DNA from 2 places in the Pseudoalteromonas sp. NEC-BIFX-2020_015 genome. Region 2 is predicted to be linked to the other one. Evidence: predicted binding sites of a transcription regulator. Region 2 holds the regulator's gene; the other holds the start of a gene.
The links. The regulator ArgR, encoded in region 2, controls arginine synthesis, uptake and breakdown. The targets are predictions, from matches to a motif close to ANTGAATANNTATTCANT.

Region 1: HH219_RS14510 (OadG family transporter subunit) is a predicted target of ArgR. The motif match lies at 2,348-2,365, and genes of this name have one in related genera.

Annotation. Positions count from the first base shown of each region.
Region 1 covers NZ_JABCJL010000019.1:69,643-73,070, reverse strand. Annotated here, with positions in the region: gene HH219_RS14520 (sodium ion-translocating decarboxylase subunit beta) at 1-233, opposite strand, end outside; gene oadA (sodium-extruding oxaloacetate decarboxylase subunit alpha) at 246-2,021, opposite strand; gene HH219_RS14510 (OadG family transporter subunit) at 2,032-2,277, opposite strand; gene HH219_RS14505 (DUF1328 family protein) at 2,803-2,976, shown strand; gene HH219_RS14500 (hypothetical protein) at 3,034-3,225, shown strand.
Region 2 covers NZ_JABCJL010000004.1:4,024-7,451, reverse strand. Annotated here, with positions in the region: gene ispB (octaprenyl diphosphate synthase) at 1-66, shown strand, start outside; gene mdh (malate dehydrogenase) at 151-1,086, opposite strand; gene argR (transcriptional regulator ArgR) at 1,304-1,771, shown strand; gene HH219_RS04105 (Dyp-type peroxidase) at 1,768-2,667, opposite strand; gene HH219_RS04100 (ABC transporter ATP-binding protein) at 2,731-3,428, opposite strand, start outside.

The sequences.
Region 1 (3,428 bases), on a different contig from region 2:
GTATCAATACCAATGTGATAAACGTAATATAATAATCCGCCGGGGTCTGATAAACCCGCTAAAGGAATATTTGTTAATATTGCGCCAAAGCCAATAGGTAATAATAGTAATGGTTCAAAATTACGTGTAATTGCGAGATACAATAACAAGCACCCCACCGCAATCATAATCAATGCCGGAAATGTAAAGTTCGCAATACCTGTGGCATGCCAGAGATTCAATAATGCTTCCATCCTACTTTACTCCTAGGCTAATGAAATCATGGCATCACCCGTGACAACCGAGTCACCTTCAGAAACTAGGATCTGAGCAATTGTACCTGCATGTGTAGCGCGGATCTCTGTTTCCATTTTCATGGCTTCCATGATCATTACTACATCACCTTCGTTAACCGTTTGCCCTGCTTTAACTTTAATTTTAAAGATATTACCGGCAAGAGGTGCATTCAATGTCTCCCCTGATGCGACTGAGGCAGACTGGGGAATTAACTCACTGTCTTTTAAAGTAACTTCTTTTAGTTCACCGCCTTGAGCAACAACTACATCATAAACTTTACCATCAACTTTTACGCTGTACTGCTCAGCAGTGACTGTTTTATTATTCGTTTTAGTTGGTTTTTCTGATTGAGCCGTTGGGGCCGCAGGTATTGCTTCGAATGCATCAGGGTTGTTACGGTTTTTAATGAATTTCAAACCAATTTGTGGAAATAATGCATACGTTAGCACGTCGTCTATTTGCTCATCAGCAAGTATTAAACCTTGCTCTTGTGCTTCTTTTAATAACTCAGCTTGCAGCGTCTCAAGTTCTGGTTTTAATAAATCAGCAGGACGACAAGTAATAACGTCTGCACCATCAAGCACGCGCTCTTGCAGCTCTTTATTCATTGGCGCTGGTGTTGCTCCGTACTCACCTTTTAATACACCTGCCGTTTCTTTAGTGATTGTTTTATAACGCTCACCCGTCAGTACATTTAAAACAGCTTGTGTGCCTACAATTTGCGAGGTAGGTGTCACTAAAGGCAAGAAGCCTAAATCTTCACGAACGCGTGGTATTTCAAGCAACACTTGATCAAGTTTATCTGCTGCGCCTTGCTCTTTAAGTTGATTTTCCATGTTAGTTAACATGCCGCCAGGCACTTGCGCTAATAATATACGACCATCAACACCTTTTAAACTGCCTTCAAATGCAGCATACTTTTTACGTACATCACGGAAGTAAGCGGCAATCTCTTCGAGCTGATTCAAATCAAGTTCAGTATCGCGCTCAGTTCCTTCAACTATAGAAACAATGGTCTCTGTTGCACTGTGTCCATAAGTCATACTCATTGAGGAAATAGCGGTATCAAGCATATCGATGCCAGCATCAATCGCTTTTTGATAGGTTGCTGTACTTAAACCTGTTGTTGCATGACATTGCATTGCAATTGGTATAGAAACCGTTTCTTTTAAACCTTTAATCAACTTTTCAGCATCATATGGGTTAAGTAAACCTGCCATATCTTTGATACAAATTGAATGACAACCAAGATCTTCAAGCTGTTTTGCAAGTGTTAGCCACATCTCCAGTGTATGGACTGGGCTTACTGTGTATGAAATTGTACCTTGTGCATGGGCACCAACTTTGATTGCGGCTTTGATTGCCGTTTCTAAATTACGCACGTCATTCATTGCATCAAAAATACGAAAGACATCTACACCATTTTTATGTGCACGCTCAACAAATTTTTCTACCACATCATCAGCATAATGACGGTAACCTAAAAGATTTTGACCACGTAACAGCATTTGTTGCTTTGTATTCGGCATTGCTTTTTTAAGGGCGCGAATACGCTCCCATGGATCTTCTCCTAAATAGCGAATACACGAATCAAATGTTGCACCGCCCCATGATTCGATCGACCAATAACCTGCATCATCAAGTTTTTCAGCAATAGGTAACATGTCATCTAAACGCATACGCGTTGCTAATAATGATTGATGAGCATCACGAAGTACCAGTTCTGTTAGTTTTAATTTAGCCATAAGTCACCCCTTATAATTTTTGTTTATTTTTGTACTGAGCGATGGCAGCACTAATTGCGGCAATGTGTGCATCTGGCACACCTTGCGCTTTGATTGATGGCGCACGAGCTGGTACATCTATAGGTTGCTCAAAACGACTCGCCACCTTAGACATTAATACAATTGCTGAAATCAACAATGAAAGAAAAACAAAAACGCCCACCATGCCTGTTGCCATCAAATTTGCTGCTGTCGCTAGTAACTCACCTATATTCATACTCTGCCCCTTTATATATTCAATACCTGATAGTTAACAAAGCAACAAAAGCAGGTAAAAAACCACTTTATATAAATAACTATGCAACAATCATATCAAAGTAATTAACCACTTCCAACACTTTGTAAATTGGTAAAACCAATTAATATAAAGCTAACATACCCACATTAAATTTAACACCCGACAAATCGCTATTATTTTTCAAGATATAGATGATAAAAATAGCGAATATAGCCAAAACTTATAAGCTATAGAATGCAAAGCTCCATCCCTATTTATGCAGTCTCTATATTTGATAATATTTCTTTTCTAAAAACCACTTAAATTAATTGGTCTTACCAATAGCATGGTGATTTTACATTCCTTTTTTTACTTAAGAACAAGTTACACATAAAGCGTGTAAATATTTCCTATGAAACTGATCCCTATAACGAATGAATAATCAAGCGATTGATTTTAAAGGACTTTAATATTGGCATGTAAATGGCATTATCTAATATGTACAAATTAACCAAGGAGAAAACAATGTTACGCTGGACAATTACATTTTTAGTTATTGCACTTATTGCTGCAGTGTTAGGTTTTGGTGGCATCGCAGGTGCCGCAGCAGGAATTGCTAAGATTATATTTTTTATCTTTTTAGTATTGTTAGTTATCTCTCTTGTATCAGGCGCACTACGTGGCAACGTGCCCAAGTAGCTGAGACAAAGTAACGCAACAGTATTACCACTATATTTATTTACAAGGAATTACATTATGAAATCTACAACAGTAAAAACAGCCGTTATCGCCCTTTTCGCTAGTTTTTTTATTATGGGTTGTGAAGACAATCACGCAGAAGAAGCAGGTGAGCGCATAGATGAAGCTGTAACCGATGTACAAAACAAAGTCGAAGACGCCTGTGAAAAAGTAAAAGAAGGTGTAAATGCTGAAGAAACAAACTGTTAACACGGTAAGTTTTAAATAATAATAAAAACGACTCTCTTGAGTCGTTTTCACTTAAGCCATTGTTAAAAAACAAATTACTACGAATAACCCCCCACCAAACGAACAAACACAAAAGCAACACTCTTTAAATTTTAGTAAAAAATTTGTAATACCTGATTTAGTTACTATATATTGTAGTGGCTAAATTAATGTCCCCTAAAAGG
Region 2 (3,428 bases):
GCTGATTCGCCTTATAAAGAAGCCTTAGTTAGCCTAGCCCGTATTGCTGTTGATCGTAGTCACTAAAATTAACGATTTGATTTCGAGCACAAAAAAGCCTGCAATTGCAGGCTTTTTTATTACCGCCAACAGCTGGCGATATAAGCAAGGTTAAGCGTTGATGAAATCAACACCTTCTTGGATGTCTTTTTTCAGCGTATCAAGCATATCGTTTTTAGCTTGTAGCTCAAACGCGCTTAGTTCGCCGTAAGAAAGAATCTCTTCTACGCCATTTTTACCTAAACGTACTGGATGAGCGAAGTATTCTGCATCGCCACTTTCAACTGCAACGTATGCATAATCTACAACGTCTTCACCTTGTAGGCCTTTAACTAAAGACATACAAAAACGTGCTGCAGCAGCACCCATTGATAATGTAGCAGAACCACCGCCAGCTTTAGCATTTACTACTTCAGTACCTGCATTTTGGATACGTGGAGTAAGCGCTGCAACTTCTTCATCAGTAAAGCTAACACCTTCAACTTGAGATAAAAGAGGAAGAATAGTTGTGCCTGAGTGACCACCAATTACTGGTACTTTCACAGTTGCAACATCAACACCTTTAAGCTCAGCTACGAACGCTTCAGAACGGATCACATCTAAAGTAGTGATACCGAAAACACGCTTAGCATCGTAAGTACCTGCTTTTTTGAAAACTTCAGCAACAATTGGCACAGTGCCATTTACTGGGTTTGTAATAATACCCACAAGTGCAGTAGGACAATTAGCAACAATGCCTTCTGCTAATGTTTTGATGATACCCGCATTTACGTTGAATAAATCAGCACGGTCCATACCAGGCTTACGTGGCATACCCGCAGGGATAAGCACGATATCACAACCCGTTAACGCTTGGTCAAGTGCGTCAGCACCAAAACCAGCTACTTTAACATCTGTTGGGATGTGAGAAAGGTCAACAGCAACACCAGGAACAACTGGAGCAACATCATAAAGTGATAATTCAGAACCAGCTGGTAAACCTGTTTTTAATAATAAAGACAACGCTTGGCCGATACCGCCTGCAGCACCTAATACAGCAACTTTCATTGGAATTCTCCGTAATTTGAGATAGGGAAATATTTGTGGCTCTAAAGATAATGAAATTAATGCCTAAAGACAAATTTATCCTGCTTATTTTGCATATAATTTCGACCATAGTTGTAAACTTTCTTGTTTACAAAGCGCATACGACAAACAACTACTGCATAAATATTCATTTTTGTGTAGAATTTAGCTCATCAAATAACAAGAGCAGAACAGCAACATGCAACCACATGATAAACAAGAAGCACTGGTAAAAGCCTTTAAATCACTTTTAAAAGAGGAGAATTTTGGTTCTCAAGGCGAAATCGTAGACGCTCTAAAAGAGCAAGGTTTTGATAATATCAGCCAGAGTAAAGTATCGCGCATGTTGAGTAAATTTGGCGCCGTACGCACGCGTAATGCAAAACAAGAGATGGTATATTGCCTACCCGCTGAAATGGGTGTACCTACAGCAAAAAGCCCATTGCGCCAATTAGTGATTGATATTATGCATAATGAAATGATGATCATTATTCGCACCAGCCCAGGTGCTGCACAATTAATTGCTCGCTTACTCGATTCATTAGGTAAAGCAGATGGTGTTTTGGGTACAATTGCCGGAGACGACACTATTTTTATCGCCCCAGCTAAAATTTCAGAAATTGATGTAACCCTTGAGCGTGTTCGTCTTTTATTTGATACGGTTTAAAGCTGCTTTAAAAAGTTAATTGACGGGGCAAAGAATGCCGACCCCATATCAGCTTGTGTAAAATCAAGCCAATGGTCATAGCATTCGCCCTGCCCTAAGCGGCTACGTAACACCTGCTCAAACACCGAGCCAAATGCGCCGCAGCTTATTGCTAATACACCTTGCTCATTTACATCACCGTAAGGCATGCTTTGATTGAGAAGCAACGCTTGACCTTGCTCGTCTTTAAGTTCAGTTCGTACTGCATGACTGGTTTCTAACGGTGGTATGATCAGCGTGTTATCTAATCGCGTACGCCCCATTATTTGCTCTTGTTCATGTAATGATAGATGCTGCCATACACTCAAATCATGCTTATAACGCTGCACATGGATATAACTACCTTGATCTTCAAAGTGCCCCGGCCTGCTAACTAAAGCCGTGATTCGCTTTTGACGACCATGGGGGGTATCCCCCCCGAGTATAAAACCATTAAAGTCGCGGCCATCTAAAAAGCGAAAATTACGTACTTGCTCAACAAGCTCAACATCAGGGGCAAACAATTTAAGTATTTGTAATGCGAACAAATGGTTTACGTCTTCTCTATCTGAACGAATTTGTACAAATAAATCGAACGGCTGTGCCCCCATAACATGATCATTATGCGTAATATTAGGAAAGCTTTGTAGTTGGCTTGGAATGAACTCAGGTAAAACATGTGGCCAATACTGCGCGCCTACAGCCACAAGGCTTGAGAGCATAGATTCTGAAAATTGATCAGCGAACTCGTCTTGAATCACACTGACTCGCTTTAATTTTTTACGCAATGACTCGTCATGACCATCAAATACATTAAAAAATAAATGCAAACCGTGTAGGTTTGCCTCAGCACAAATCCCCGATTGCGCTTGCGCCATGGTATTTCCTTAACTCAAAGTCTCATACACGGCGCTTTTGCTTTAAAATAAAAAGTCACTACTCTAATTAGCGAAAAAGTTTACCGTGTGCGGTTTTATTTTTATTGTAACCTGATCATTCTCTTTAAATGACTGGTCTAATTGAGCTGCAACTTCTATTTCTTGCTGTGCAATCATCACTTTATAAACATAATGGGAGCCAATAAAGCGACTATTGATAATAGTTACTGTATTAATACCCTCCTCACCTATTGAAACCGCGGTTAATAAAAGGTGATGTGGGCGAATATATAGCTGACCTAGTTGAGCCTGAGAACCTCGTGCAGCAAATGATTCAACACGCCCGTATGCAGTATTATATTCAGTTGCCGTTAATGCTTCTGCGTCCAAGTATATGCCTTGACCTAGAAACTCTGCAACCACCTTTGAACTCGGAGAGCTAAAAAGTTGCTCAGCGGTGCCCTGTTGAGCAATTTTTCCGCGATGCATCACCGCCAAAGTGTCAGAGAATGCAAATGCTTCCTCTTTTGAGTGTGTAACAAATACTGCAGACACGCGCTGCGCTTTAATAATACGACGGATATCAGCAATTAATTCAAATCGTACTTGGGTATCAATATTTGAAAATGGTTCATCTAATAATAATAAACTAGGTTTATAAGCGAGTGCCCTCGCAATCGCGACTCGCTGCTGCTGGCCGCCAGACAATTGGTGTGGAAAACGTTTAGCACAACCGATTAAATGTACCAATTCAAGCATTT